2 regions of the Pseudomonas sp. F2 genome follow, and region 1 is predicted to be linked to the other one. Evidence: predicted binding sites of a transcription regulator. Region 1 holds the regulator's gene; the other holds the start of a gene.

What was found. Region 1 encodes FliA, which starts transcription of late flagellar genes. Its sites were predicted from a motif close to CTAAAGTTTNNNNNNNNNNNGCCGNTAA; they were not measured.
Region 2: the regulator FliA is predicted to act here: its motif matches at 3,360-3,387, upstream of AC193Q_RS05490 (methyl-accepting chemotaxis protein).

The regions. Positions count from the first base shown of each region.
Region 1 is NZ_CM169904.1:164,288-171,968, forward strand. It holds gene flhA (flagellar biosynthesis protein FlhA) at 1-304, shown strand, start outside; gene flhF (flagellar biosynthesis GTPase FlhF) at 316-1,656, shown strand; gene fleN (flagellar synthesis regulator FleN) at 1,770-2,600, shown strand; gene fliA (RNA polymerase sigma factor FliA) at 2,597-3,337, shown strand; gene AC193Q_RS00730 (chemotaxis response regulator CheY) at 3,505-3,876, shown strand; gene AC193Q_RS00735 (protein phosphatase CheZ) at 3,895-4,683, shown strand; gene AC193Q_RS00740 (chemotaxis protein CheA) at 4,738-7,017, shown strand; gene AC193Q_RS00745 (protein-glutamate methylesterase/protein-glutamine glutaminase) at 7,067-7,681, shown strand, end outside.
Region 2 is NZ_CM169904.1:1,256,559-1,264,239, reverse strand. It holds gene AC193Q_RS05510 (aldehyde dehydrogenase family protein) at 1-240, shown strand, start outside; gene AC193Q_RS05505 (phenylacetate--CoA ligase family protein) at 291-1,580, shown strand; gene AC193Q_RS05500 (GNAT family N-acetyltransferase) at 1,580-2,503, shown strand; gene AC193Q_RS05495 (hypothetical protein) at 2,547-3,074, opposite strand; gene AC193Q_RS05490 (methyl-accepting chemotaxis protein) at 3,455-5,446, shown strand; gene AC193Q_RS05485 (DUF411 domain-containing protein) at 5,611-6,057, shown strand; gene AC193Q_RS05480 (YqaA family protein) at 6,057-6,491, shown strand; gene AC193Q_RS05475 (alpha/beta fold hydrolase) at 6,577-7,626, shown strand; gene AC193Q_RS05470 (NAD(P)-dependent oxidoreductase) at 7,640-7,681, shown strand, end outside.

The DNA.
Region 1 (7,681 bases):
CACCTTGGAACCAAGGTTGGAACAAATATTGCTCAATAGTCTGCAGAAGGCAGGACAAGGCTCGGAAGAGGGCGTTCTGCTGGAGCCAAGCATGGCCGAGAAGCTGCAGCGTTCGCTCATCGAAGCGGCGCAGCGCCAGGAAATGCAAGGTCAACCGGTGATCCTGTTGGTAGCAGGCCCGATCCGCGCGATGCTCTCGCGTTTCGGTCGCCTCGCCGTCCCGGGGCTGCACGTGCTGGCCTACCAGGAAATTCCGGACAACAAGCAAGTGACCATCGTTGCGACAGTAGGGCCCAACGGCTGAGGTAGTGGTTTATGCAAGTTAAGCGTTTTTTCGCCGCCGATATGCGTCAGGCCATGAAGCTGGTTCGTGATGAGCTGGGCGCTGATGCCGCCATCATTGGCAACCGCCGCATTGCCGGCGGTGTCGAGCTGACGGCGGCGCTGGATTACAAGTTGTCGGCGCTGGCGCCGCGGGTTCCGAACATGGAACTCGAGGACGAACTGCGCAAGACCCAGTCGCGCATCGTCACCGCTCAGGCCGAACTGAGCCTGCGTGGCGAAGCCGATGGCAATAGCAATCGCCAGATCTTTGCCGGGCTGCCGTTGACGGCCGGCCTGCCACTGACCGCTGCCGAGCCGTTGAGCGAACCGACCTACGCCGCCCCGGCGCGTCCGGCGCCGGCACCTGCACCGGCATCGGCGGGTGTCGATCCGCGTGCGCTGGATTCGATGCGTTTCGAATTGAACAGTCTGCGTGAGCTGATGGAAGTACAGCTCGGCACCCTGGCCTGGAACCAGCTGCAAGGCAGCCGTCCGGCACAGGCCAATCTGTATCGCCGCCTGCAGCGCATCGGTCTGTCCGGGCCGTTGTCGCGCGACCTGCTGGCGATGATCACTGACATCGAAGAGCCGCGTCAGGCCTGGCGCATGTTGCTCGCGCACCTGGCGCGGATGATTGCCGTACCGGAAGTCGAGCCGCTGGAAGAGGGCGGGGTGATTGCCATGGTCGGCCCGGCCGGCATGGGCAAGACCACCACCCTGGCCAAACTGGCTGCGCGCTACGTGCTCAAGTACGGCGCGCAGAATGTCGCGCTGGTCAGCATGGACAGCTTCCGCATCGGTGCGCAGGAACAACTCAAGACCCTGGGGCGGATTCTCAACGTGCCGGTGACCCACGTCGACCCGGGCCAGTCGCTGGTGCAGGCGCTGGATCCATTGCTGCGCAAGCGCGTGGTGCTGATCGATACCGCCGGCCTGCAGGCCAGCGATCCGGCGCTGCGCATGCAGCTGGAAAGTCTGGCCGGGCGTGGCATCCGTTCAAAAAATTACCTGGTGCTGGCAACCACCAGCCAGAAACAGGTTCTAACCGCCGCTTATCACAGTTACAAGCGTTGCGGGCTTGCCGGCTGCATCCTGACTAAACTGGATGAGACGGCCAGCCTTGGCGAAGTGTTGAGCCTGGCGATCAGTCATGAACTGCCGGTCGCGTACCTGACCGATGGCCCACGGATTCCGGATGATCTGCATCTGCCGCGCCGTCATCAGCTGGTCAGCCGCGCCGTCAGCGTGCAAATGCAGGAAGAACCCAGCGAAGAAGCCATGGCTGACATGTTCGCTGATATCTACCACAGCCCGACCAAGCAGGTTGGCTGAGGTAATGAACAGTTTTTGTACCTACATCGATGGTCTGCCATGCATTGTTCCGGTTGTGAACGCGCAGCCAGTAATGTGGCCTCCGTCTATGCAAGACAAGGTAAAGAAATAACATGGGCAGCATGCATCCCGTACAGGTGATCGCGGTGACCGGCGGCAAAGGTGGCGTCGGCAAGACTAACGTGTCAGTGAACTTGTCTCTGGCGCTGGCAGAGCTTGGCCGTCGGGTCATGCTGCTGGACGCCGACCTGGGGCTGGCGAACGTCGACGTTCTGCTGGGGCTGACCCCCAAACGCACGCTGGCCGATGTCATCGAAGGCCGCTGCGAACTGCGCGACGTGCTGTTGCAGGGCCCCGGCGGGATCCGCATCGTGCCGGCCGCTTCCGGCACCCAAAGCATGGTGCACCTGAGCCCGGCGCAACATGCCGGTCTGATTCAGGCGTTCAGCGACATCGGCGACAATCTCGATGTACTGGTGATCGACACCGCTGCGGGCATTGGTGACTCGGTAGTCAGTTTCGTGCGCGCGGCGCAGGAAGTGTTGCTGGTGGTCTGCGACGAGCCGACCTCGATCACCGACGCCTACGCGCTGATCAAACTGCTCAATCGCGACTACGGCATGAACCGCTTCCGCGTCCTCGCCAACATGGCGCAGAGCCCGCAGGAAGGGCGCAACCTGTTCGCCAAGTTGACCAAGGTCACGGATCGCTTTCTCGACGTCGCCTTACAATACGTCGGCGCGGTGCCGTACGACGAAAGCGTGCGCAAGGCCGTGCAGAAGCAGCGAGCAGTCTATGAAGCCTTTCCGCGTTCCAAGTGCGCGCTGGCGTTCAAGGCGATCGCGCAGAAGGTCGATACCTGGCCGCTGCCTGCCAACCCGCGTGGGCACCTTGAGTTTTTCGTCGAGCGCCTCGTGCAGCAAACGGCAGGGCCTGTGTTATGACCGCCAGCGGTATGAACTACTACAAGAAATCGGCACGTGACGCGCAGTACGAGTTGATCGAGCGTTACGCGCCACTGGTCAAGCGCATTGCCTATCACTTGCTGGCGCGCTTGCCGGCGAGTGTGCAGGTCGAAGACCTGATTCAGGCCGGGATGATCGGCCTGCTCGAAGTCTCGACCAAATATGACGCCAGCAAAGGCGCCAGTTTCGAAACGTACGCGGGCATCCGGATCCGCGGCGCGATGCTCGATGAAGTGCGCAAAGGGGATTGGGCACCGCGCTCGGTTCACCGCAATACCCGTATGGTCAGCGATGCCATTCGCTCAATTGAAGCTAAAACCGGCCGTGACGCTAAAGATCACGAGGTTGCGGCCGAACTCCAATTGAGTCTCGACGATTACTACGGGATTTTGAATGACACGCTGGGCAGCCGGCTGTTCAGTTTCGACGACCTGCTGCAGGACGGCGAACACGAAGGGCTGCACGAGGATGGCGCCAGTGCTCATCTTGAGCCGTCACGCGATCTGGAAGATGAACGCTTCCAGGCTGCGCTGGCGGACGCGATTGCCAATTTGCCGGAGCGTGAGCGACTGGTGTTGGCGCTGTACTACGACGAAGAACTGAACCTCAAGGAAATCGGTGAAGTCCTTGGCGTCAGTGAATCGCGGGTCAGCCAGTTACACAGCCAGTGCGCGGCCCGCTTGCGGGGGCGTTTGGGGGAGTGGCGAGCGCGCTGAAGGCAGTGTGGGGACACTGCGAACGAGGCTGGTGCGGTGATGAACAGCACCGGTCTTGCTCTGTTGTGCTCCAGACAGTCATCGAGTGCTTTGCCGGATTGATTGAAATGGCGCGTCCAGGTGCTGGGCGCGTTTAAGACTGCTTGGAGGTCGAATTGGACAAGAACATGAAAATCCTCATCGTTGATGACTTCTCAACGATGCGGCGGATCATCAAGAACCTGCTGCGTGATCTGGGGTTCACCAACACCGTCGAGGCCGACGATGGCACCACTGCCATTCCGGTGCTCAACAGCGGAAGCATCGACTTTCTGGTAACGGACTGGAACATGCCGGGCATGACCGGTATCGACCTGCTGCGCCACGTGCGTGCCGATGAAAAACTCAAGCACCTGCCCGTGCTGATGGTGACTGCCGAAGCCAAGCGCGAGCAGATCATCGAAGCGGCCCAGGCCGGCGTCAACGGCTACGTGGTCAAACCTTTCACGGCTCAGGCGCTGAAAGAAAAAATCGAGAAGATTTTCGAACGCATCGGCTGATGAACGCGCGGGGGAGCTATGGAGCATAACGAATCTTCACAGGGCGATTTCGAATCGACCCTGAAAAAACACGCGGTCGAACTGGTCGAGAGCCTTGAAAAAGGCAGGTTCGGCGACGCTGTGCAACTGATCCATGAGCTCAATCAGACCCGTGACCGTGGCCTGTATCAGGAAGTGGGCAAGCTCACACGCGAACTGCACAGTGCGATCGTCAACTTCCAGATCGATCCGCACATGCCGCAGGCCGAGGAAGTGTCGCAAATCACCGACGCCACCGAACGCCTGGGCTATGTGGTCAAGCTGACCGAAGCCGCGGCCAACCGCACCATGGATCTGGTGGAAAGCGCGACCCCGGTGGTCAATGGCCTGGCTGAAGAAGCCCAGGCGCTGAGCACCGATTGGGGCCGCTTCATGCGTCGTGAAGTCGGGGCTGAAGAGTTCCGCGAACTGGCGCGCCGGGTCGACGGTTTTCTGTCACGCAGCAGCACGGACAACCGTGCGGTGTCGAGCAACCTGAACGACATCCTGCTGGCTCAGGATTACCAGGACCTCACCGGTCAAGTGATCAAGCGTGTGACCCAGCTGGTCACCGAAGTCGAAAGCAATTTGCTCAAACTCGTCCTCATGGCCAGTCAGGTTGACCGCTTTGCGGGCATCGAACACGACCGTGCCGCGATGCTTGCAGAAAAAGATCCACAAAAACATCTCTCGCAGGGTGAAGGTCCGCAGATTCATGCCGATAAACGAGAAGACGTTGTGTCCGGTCAGGACGATGTGGACGATTTGTTATCCAGCCTCGGATTCTAGAGTTTTGGAATTTTAGGTTTTTTGGGTTTTTAGACCTGTAGGAGCACCCCATTAATGAGCTTCGGCGCCGATGAAGAGATCCTTCAGGATTTCCTGGTTGAGGCCGGCGAGATTCTTGAGCAACTGTCCGAGCAACTGGTCGAGCTGGAAAGCCGCCCGGATGACGCAGATCTGCTCAACGCAATTTTTCGCGGTTTCCACACTGTAAAAGGGGGCGCCGGCTTCCTTCAGCTCAACGAGCTGGTGGAGTGCTGTCACATCGCCGAAAACGTGTTCGACATCCTGCGCAAGGGTGAACGTCGCGTTGATGCAGAACTGATGGACGTGGTGCTTGAAGCACTGGACGCGGTGAACAGCATGTTCAGCGAAGTCCGTGAACGTGCACCGATCACGGCCGCCACTCCGGAACTGCTGGCCGCGCTGGCGCGTCTGGCCGAACCGCAATCGGCCGACGAAGCCCCGGCTTCGCCGGTGGCCGAGATGATCGAAGAGCTGGTCGTCGAAGGCGATTCGAACGATTCGGGCGACATCACCGATAACGAATTTGAACAGCTGCTGGATTCGCTGAACGCCGTCAAGGCCGAAGCCGAAGCCCCGGCCGCTGCTGCGCCTGCGCCGGCTGCCGATGCGGCCGCCAGCGATGAAATCACCGACGCCGAATTCGAGTCGTTGCTCGATCAACTGCACGGCAAAGGCCAGTTCGCGCCAGACGCCGTCGCACCGACTGCGGCTGCTCCAGCGGCACCGGCGGCGGGTGACAGCTCGGACATCACCGACGACGAATTTGAAGCACTGCTCGATCAGTTGCACGGCAAGGGCAACTTCGCCGTCGAAGCACTGGAATCGGCTATTGCTTCGGCACCGGCGGCGCCTGCCGCACCGGCGGCCGCCGCTGCCGGCAGCGATCTGATCAGCGATCACGAGTTCGAATCGCTGCTCGACGAATTGCACGGCAAAGGCAAGTTCACCGACGTTGGCGCCGCTGCTGCGGGCACCGCGTCGACCGTGGCTGCGCCTGCCGCCAAGGCTGCCGCTCCGGCTGCTGCGCCGAAAGCGGCGCCCAAGCCTGAACCGAAAGCCGAAACGCCGAAACCGGCTGCCGCTGCTGCGCCAGCGCCGGCCCGTGCTCCTGCTGCGCCGCCACCGGAAAAACCGGCGAGCGAAGCCGAGACCACCGTGCGGGTTGACACCGCGCGTCTCGACGAAATCATGAACATGGTCGGCGAACTGGTGCTGGTGCGTAACCGTCTGGTGCGCCTGGGTCTCAACAGCGGCGACGAAGCGATGTCCAAGGCCGTGTCGAACCTCGACGTGGTCACGGCGGACTTGCAGACCGCGGTGATGAAGACCCGGATGCAGCCGATCAAGAAGGTCTTCGGGCGCTTCCCGCGTCTGGTTCGTGACCTGGCGCGTCAGTTGAAGAAAGAGATCAACCTGGAACTGGTGGGTGAAGAAACCGACCTCGACAAAAACCTTGTCGAGGCCCTGGCCGACCCGCTGGTCCACTTGGTGCGCAACGCGGTCGACCACGGCATCGAGTCGCCGGAAGAACGCGAAGCTTCTGGCAAGGCCCGTGGCGGTCGCGTGGTACTGGCGGCCGAGCAGGAAGGCGACCACATCCTGTTGTCGATCTCCGACGACGGCAAGGGCATGGACCCGAACGTCCTGCGTTCGATCGCGGTAAAGCGCGGTGTGATGGACAAGGACGCGGCCGATCGCCTGAGCGATACCGAGTGCTACAACCTGATCTTCGCCCCGGGTTTCTCGACCAAGACCGAGATCTCCGACGTGTCCGGCCGTGGTGTCGGCATGGACGTGGTGAAGACCAAGATTTCCCAGCTCAACGGTTCGATCAACATCTACTCGACCAAGGGCCAGGGCTCGAAGATCGTCATCAAGGTGCCGCTGACACTGGCAATCATGCCGACCCTGATGGTGATGCTCGGCAATCAGGCGTTTGCGTTCCCGCTGGTCAACGTCAACGAAATCTTCCACCTCGACCTGTCGACCACCAACGTGGTGGATGGCCAGGAAGTGGTGATCGTGCGGGACAAGGCGCTGCCATTGTTCTACCTCAAGCGCTGGCTGGTCAGCTCCGCCGCTCACGAAGAGCAGCGTGAAGGCCATGTGGTGATCCTGTCGGTGGGCACCCAGCGGATCGGCTTCGTCGTCGATCAACTGGTCGGCCAGGAAGAAGTGGTCATCAAGCCATTGGGCAAAATGCTGCAGGGCACTCCGGGCATGTCCGGCGCCACCATCACCGGTGACGGCCGCATCGCGCTGATCCTCGATGTTCCAAGCATGCTCAAGCGTTACGCGACGAAGCGTATTTGAATCCGGGGCGGCGGGGCGACAACGTCCCGCTGCACCTAATGGAGTGTTTATGGCAGTCAAAGTCCTGGTGGTGGACGATTCGGGTTTTTTCCGCCGCCGCGTCTCGGAAATTCTTTCAGCGGATCCGAGCATCCAGGTGGTCGGCACGGCCACCAACGGTAAAGAGGCGATCGATCAGGCCCTGGCCCTCAAGCCGGACGTGATCACCATGGACTACGAGATGCCGATGATGGATGGCATCACGGCCGTGCGGCACATCATGCAGCGCTGCCCGACCCCGGTGTTGATGTTTTCCTCGCTGACCCACGAAGGTGCCCGGGTGACCCTGGATGCGCTGGACGCTGGCGCGGTGGATTTCCTGCCGAAGAATTTCGAAGACATTTCCCGTAACCCGGAGAAGGTCAAGCAGCTGCTGTGTGAGAAGGTCCATAGCATCTCGCGCAGCAATCGTCGTTTCAGTGCCTACAGTGCGCCGGCTCCGGCCGCTGCACCGACGCCTGCGCCAGCCCCGGCGGCTTCGAGTTTCAGCAGCCACAGCACTGCTGCTCCGACGCGTCCGGCGCCGGCTCCAGCACCTGCTCGCGCGCCAGCCGCCAGCGCGTCGTCGCCGGCTCCGAAACGCAAAGCCTACAAACTGGTTGCCATCGGTACCTCCACGGGCGGT
Region 2 (7,681 bases), 1.1 Mb from region 1:
CGCCTGCAAGCGCCGTTTCAACTGATCCTCGACCACGGCCCTGACGGCCGGGAACGCATGCGACTGCGCAGCCCACTGGAGCCGGCTCAGGCCCATCTTCAGCTGCAAGGCTATCAGACGCTGAGCACGCTGGTGCAGACCGGACTGCTCACCGTCGACGTCGAGCAATGTGCCGTTGCGCAATTTGCCCGAAACAGACACAGCGGCAAGACACCGTCCGTGATTGATTCACGCCGCTGAAAACGGGGCGCCTGCTTGCGCCCCACCGCTCCTTTCCATACGAAACCACCATGAACACCACCACAGATTTGAATGCCTTGCTCGATTTTGCCCGCCGACATTCGCCTTATTACCGTGATCACTTCAAGAACGTCCCAGTCCCCATCAACGGTTTGAACGAGCTGCCCCTGGTCGATCCCGGGCAGTACTGGCACGGCAGCCAGTCCCTGCAGCAGTGGTCGGCGTTGACCGGCCCGACCGCGGATGCGCTGGTGTTCCAGACCGGGGGGACCACCGGTTCAGGCAAACTGTCGCTGTTCACCCGCGGCGAATGGCAAACCCTGACGCGTGATTTCGGTAGCCACCTCACAGCACAACTGAACCCCGGCGACCGGGTCGCCAATCTGTTCTTCGTCGGTGACCTGTATGCCAGCTTCATTTTCGTCCACGATGCCCTGGCACATGTCGAGACACCCGTCAGCGAGTTTCCATTCACCGGGGCCGTCGATAGCGCTGTACTGGCCAGGTCGATCGTGGCGAACCGGATCAACGTGCTGGCTGGCGTGCCGGCGCAACTGTTGAAATTTGCCGCCTGGCTCGAGCGCCGGTCGCAGGTTCTGGAGGGTGTCGAGACCCTGCTCTACGGTGGCGAGAGCCTGTTCGAAGCACAGCTGCAAGTGCTGCGTCGGGTGCTTCCGAATGCGCGTATCGCCTCCATCGGTTACGCCAGCGTCGATGCCGGATTGATCGGCGTCAGCACTCGCGATTGCGCTCTGGGCGAACACCGAATGCTGGAGCGCCACAGCGTGCTGGAGATCATCGATGAGGTGAGCGGTACTGTCATCGAAGAATGCGACCGTAACGGCAAACTGGTCATGACCAATCTGACCCGTCGCCTGATGCCCGTCCTCCGCTATCCTGTCGGCGATCTGGCGTGCTGGCGTGAACCGCCCGGCACGCCCATGCGCAAATTCGCGCTGATGGGACGCAGCATGAGCAGCCAGCGCGTGCGGGTGGGCGTTTTGAGTCTGGACATGCGTGACATTGGCGATCTGGTGCAACGCCTCGGTAACCGCGCCGACTGGCAATTGGTCATCGAGCAACAGGGAAAAAAAGACCTGCTGAGTCTCAGATGGGTACCCGACAGGCACATGACTGATATCGCCCAGACCAGCGCAAACCTGCGCAGCACATTGATCGAGCAATATCCGTGGATCGAGAAGCTACAAGGCGAGCAATTGCTCGATCTGCATGTGATCGCCTGCGCCAGCGATGAACTGACGTGTCACCCACGTTCCGGCAAGCATCAGCGGGTCGTGGACCGGCGCGACTATCAGACTCCGTGCGAGCAGCAAGCCTGATGGCCAAGACCCTCCTGCGGCGTTATCGCATCACCGACGCACCGGCAGTCAGTGGCCTGTTCGAAGCCATTTACGGCACTCGTTATCCTCAACCGCATGTGTATCTGCCGTGCATGATCAATCAGAACCACAGTGACGGGCGCTGGCACTCGCTGGTGGCGGAGGTAAACGGGCAGATTCGCGGGCATGCCACCCTGTTTCGCCGGTCAGGCAGATCCTCACTGGCAGAACTGGCACTGACGGTGGTACATCCGGATACCCGCGGGCAGAACATCGCCACACGGTTGGGCCGGCAATTGCTGATTCATGCCCAGGCCCTGGATTGCCGGGGCGTCACCATCAAGCAGGTTACGCACCATCCGTACACTCAGCGTATGGCCGCCAGTCTCGGCTTTCACAGCTGCGGTCTGTTGCCGGATTACGCCGCTTCGCCCTTCGAAGGACAGGACCGAGAGAGCATCGTTGTCGGCCACTACGACATCGAGGGTTTTCGACGCCCGCTGCCCGCGCTGGCCTGGCCAACGGATTGTGGCGAATTGATGTCGCATCTGGAGGGGGCGTTTGGTACCACCGACAAAGCGGCGCCCTGGAGCGGCCCGAAGGTCCATGTCGAACACGCCTCGGGGCGCTATGACATTGTGCTCAAGGAACTCGATGACAACCTGCTCAGGCAACTTGAGCGACTGCCGGTGCAATGGCTGGTTTCGCTCAGACTCAGGCTCGCCCAAGGATTTCCCGGCTCACTGAGCCAACTTGCCGATGTGGGTTTCGCTTTCACCGGAATCGTTCCCGATGAGCGTAGCGAAGGCTGGCTTGGGCTGTTTCATCGCGGTTACCAGCCGTCAACGCTGACATTGCACTGTCCGCACATGCAACGCTTGCAGGACCAGGTCCGACAGGTCGGGCAAATGTACCGAGGCTGAAAAAAACGGCCCGCCCACAAAATGGGCGGGCCGTTTTCAAGATTCAGGCCTTGGCTTTGACGCCTTGATCCACAGGTTTCGGCGCGTTGCCTTCACCGTAGGTTTTCAGGTTCTGCAGCACGTAGATCGCCTTTTTGAATTCGGGGATCAGGTTCTTGCCGTAAGCGTTGCCATTGAGGCCATTGCTCTGGATCGCGTCGAGCTGGGTGGCGAAATATTCCAGTGCGTTGAATTTGGCATCGACGTCTTTGGTCACGCCGAACCGGTCGAACTTGTCACCGGCATTGAGCAAGGTGAACGAGGTGATCTCGGAGATCAGCCCGCGGCTGCGCAGGAAAACGCTCAGATTGCCCAGTTGTTTGACGGAAGTGTTCGACGGGTCGAAGCCCTTGATGTTCTTGCGCAGGCCCTGCTTGTCCATTTCTGCGGTGTTCAGCGCGTTCGGATCGTTGCCGACCATGGTCAGCATCTGCTGCACCTTGACGCTCTGACTCACCTGCTTTTTCGCGCCCGTATTGCGAACCAGCACCCCTGCCTTGCTTTCCCAACCACCGACAATGCCGATCGTCATGAGAAGACTCCCTGTGAAATAACCATGAAATGTCCTTGGTGACACTTTGAATGACGCGAAGTATCTACCGGCCAACTAGTGGCACCAACCCTTTTAGTGCAGTCGCTTACAATTTCTGTACATTCTCGATACAAATCACCGCAAGCTCACTATCACTGGGCTTCATGGCAGTTTGACGATGGCTGGCGATGCTTTTTCCGTACCGGTTAAACAGGCGGTCAATTCATTTGTATCAGGATCGATACGCCCCTTCTGTCAGCCCGAAACTTTCTTGCACGACAGTACCTAAAGCTTCCCCGCTCGCCGACGATACGCTGGTGTAACCCCGCCGTTTTTCCCTCGACCCCACAATAAGAATCGCAGCTCAAGGACCGGTCTCCATGCCCGCATTCCGCACCATTCAGGCTCGCTACACGTTATTTCTGGTTCTGTTCATCCTGCTGCTGTCGGTGCTGACCGTGGTCGGTATCAGCCAATTGGTCGCACCCAAGCTGCGACATACCGAAGAACAGGTGGTGCTCAATCGCATCGCCGAAGTCGCCGAGCAGATTCAGGGCGAACTCAATAAGGTTCAGTCGCAGCAACGCAGCATCACCCAGACCATTCCGCTGCTCGACAGCGCGGCCATCGACACGGTGTTGCCGGGGCTGGTGGATCAGTACGGCGAACTGAAAGTGTTTGGTGGCGGGATCTGGCCGTTGCCGGGCCAGCGCGAGGCCGGGCGTAACAAATTCAGCACGTTCTGGCACCGCGATGCCTCGGGCAAACTGGCGGTGAACACCTTCTGGAACAGCGACGCGGCGCCGAACTACTACGATCAGAGCTGGTACAAGGGTGGCATGCAGACCCCGCGCGGCCAGTGCGCCTGGGCGGCCGCCTATAAAGACGATGCGAGCGCCGAGCCGCGCACCAACTGCGCCATGGCGATCCAGAAAAATGGTGCAGCCTGGGGCGTATCGACCATCGACGTGACGCTGGGCTTCTTCAACGATCTGGTGGCGCGCAAGGAAAAAGACCTCAACGCTGAAATGCTGATCGTCGAGGCCGACGGCAAGATCATCAGCAACAGCTCGCGCATCAGCGGCCCGATCGTGCTGAAGAACATCAGCGAACTGACCGCTGGCTCGACCTTCGCCAGTCAGGTCAAAGCGGGTCTGCAAAACCGTGATCAGGCGCAACGTGTCGAGTTCGACAACAATGGCGAGGCCAGCACGTTCTTCATGCGCCCGATCGAAGGCACGCCGTGGTTCCTCGCCACCGCCCTGCCAACAAAAATGCTCACCGCGCAGCGTGACGACGTGCTCAGCAGCCTGAGCCTGCTGCAGATTCCGCTGGTGATTCTGCTGGTGCTGTTGCAGGTGTATGCGATCCGCCAACTGGTGTCGCGAATGAAAGCGCTCAAGGCCAATATCGACTCGTTGTCCAGCGGCGATGCCGATCTGACCCGGCGCATCACCATCCGCGCCGAAGATGAACTGGGCGCCATCGGCCACTCGGTCAATACCTTTATTGCCTACCTGCAGAACATGATCGGTGAAGTGACGCAGGCCACCGGCGCCATGGCCTCAAGCCTCGACGATCTGCAACGCACATCGGCCAACACCAGCCAGATTCTGCTGCGCCATGCATCGGAAACCGATCAGACCGTTACCGCCATCACCGAGATGAGCTCGACGGCTGAAAGCGTCGCGCAGAACGCCGCAGAAACCGCAGCGTTCACCCAACGCGCCAACGAAAACGCCGACCGTTCGCGGGTGGTCGTCGGTGAAGCCACCAACAGCGTGGTGGCCTTGATCGATGAAGTGGCCAGCGCCACCAAAAAAGTCGAGAACATGCAGCAGGACGCGCAGCGCATCACCGAGATTCTCGGAGTGATCGGCGCCATCGCCGGCCAGACCAACCTGCTGGCGCTCAACGCCGCCATCGAAGCCGCCCGGGCCGGTGAACAGGGTCGCGGCTTTGCCGTGGTGGCCGACGAAGTCCGCGCCCTCGCCGCCCGCACTCAGGCCAGCACCTCGGAGATCAACGAAATGCTGACTCGCCTGACCCAAGGCGTGAGCTCCTCGGTCAGCGCCATGGAAAACACCCAGGCCAGTTGCCAGTCTGCCGCCGACGCCACGGCGCGGGTCAACTCGGGCCTGGATGAAATGGCCGGCTCGGTCAGTCACATCAACAGCCTCAGCACGCAGATCGCCACCGCTGCCGAACAGCAGAGCGCAGTCACCGAAGAGATCAACCGCAGCATGGTGCAGATCCGGCACATGGTCGAAGAACTGGTGCACAGCGGCCAGGCCAGCGAACGCAACACCCACCAGCTGCTGGAAGCCAACAACCGGGTGAGCGCGATCATGGGGCGGTTCAAGGTTCGTTGAGCCTGACAGATTTGTAATCTCCCTCTCAGCAGGCTGTCAGGCTTGATCAATGATCATCCTGCCAGCCTGTCTTGTATCAACTTGAAACACTCCGTTGATGCCGGGCAGGATAATCCGGTCAAAATGCTTTCCTTTTTGATCGTCATCCGAGCCGAGAATCCATTATGCGAACCTCCCTGCGACTGGCCGCCCTCAGCGCCCTGCTCCTCTCCTCCCTGGCCCAGGCGGCCGACCTGATTCCGATCGAAGTCCATCGCGATGCCAATTGCGGCTGCTGCAAAAAATGGATCAGCCACCTCGAAGCCAACGGCTTCAAAGTCGAAGACCACGTCGAAAGCGACATGAGCAGCTTCAAGCAGCAACACGGCGTACCACCGCGCCTGGGCTCGTGCCATACCGCGCTGATCAATGGCAAGTTCGTCGAAGGCCACGTGCCGGCTGAACAAGTACTGGCCCTGAGCAAGCGTGACGATCTGTTGGGTATCGCCGCACCGGGCATGCCCATGGGGTCGCCGGGCATGGAAATGGACGGCATGAGCGATGCCTATCAAGTGATCGGCCTGAAGAAAGACGGCACGGATGTGGTGGTGGCGGACTACCCGGCGCATTGATGGCTGCCGGTTACCTCGGGCTGTTCGCGGCGGCGTTCGGCGCTGCGACGCTGCTGCCGCTGCAATCGGAAGCGTTGCTGGTCGGCCTGATCGCCAGCGACCGTTACTGGCTCTGGGGTCTGTTAGGCGTGGCGACGCTGGGCAATGTCCTCGGTTCGCTGGTCAACTGGTGGCTGGGGCGTGGCCTCGAACGGTTTCAGGATCGACGCTGGTTTCCGGTCAGCGCGAAACACATGGCCACCGCGCGCAAACATTACGAGCGGTACGGCCACTGGTCACTGCTACTCAGTTGGCTGCCGGTGATCGGTGACCCGCTGACCCTGATCGCCGGCGTCATGCGCGAGCCACTCGGGCGCTTTCTATTGATCGTCACCCTGGCCAAGGGCGCGCGCTACGCGGTGGTGGCGATGCTGACCCTGGGCTGGCTCGGTTGAACATTCTGCACGCAGCGTTGCCTGTGGTTAACGTCGCCCTAATCCGGGCGTTCCAGCATCGGCCGATTTTATGGAGTTTGTCCCTATGTCCGTCACGCTCTCCCGCTGGCTGCCCGGCCTGTTCCTCAGCGCCGCGCTGCCGCTGTTTGCCCATGCCGCCGCATCTGAAGCAGCCCCCGCCGACGGCCCGACCTATGGTCCGGAGCTGCAGGGTTTTCAGTATCCCTACACACTCAAGCACTTTGCCTTTCAGTCCCAGGGGAAATCCCTGCAGATGGGTTACATGGACGTCGCCGCCCACGGCAAGGCCAACGGCCGCACCGTGGTGCTGATGCACGGCAAGAATTTCTGCGCCGCCACCTGGGACAGCTCGATCAAGGCCTTGAGCGAAGCCGGTTACCGGGTGGTTGCGCCGGATCAGATCGGCTTCTGCACCTCGAGCAAGCCCGACCACTATCAGTACAGTTTCCAGCAACTGGCGACCAACACCCAACAACTGCTCAAGGCCCTCGGCATCCAGAAAGCCACGCTGCTCGGCCACTCCACCGGCGGCATGCTCGCCACCCGCTACGCGCTATTGTTCCCGGAACAGGTCGAACAACTGGCGCTGGTCAACCCGATCGGTCTGGAGGACTGGAAAGCCCTTGGCGTGCCTTATCGCACCGTCGATCAGTGGTACCAGCGCGAACTCAAGGTCACCGCCCAAGGCATTCGCGACTACGAACGCAACACCTATTACGACGGCCGCTGGAAACCCGAATTCGACCGCTGGGTCGACATGCTCGCCGGCCTGAGCAATGGGCCCGGCAAGACCCAGGTGGCATGGAACTCGGCGCTGATCTACGACATGATCTTCACCCAGCCGGTGTACTACGAGTTCAAGGACTTGAAAATGCCGACCCTGTTGCTGATCGGCACGTCCGACACCACGGCCATCGGCAAGGATCTCGCCTCCCCCGAGGTCAAGGCGAAAATCGGCCACTATGAGGTGCTCGGCAAGCAGGTCGCCAAGCTGATTCCGCAATCGACGCTGGTGGAGTTCCCCGGCATGGGCCACGCGCCGCAGATGGAGGAACCGGCGAAATTTCACCAGGCCTTGCTCGGCTGGCTGAACAACCCCAATCCCGTTCGTTGATGAGGTAAGGCTGATGGCGGTGCAGATTGCAGTAATCGATGACTGGCAAGACGTG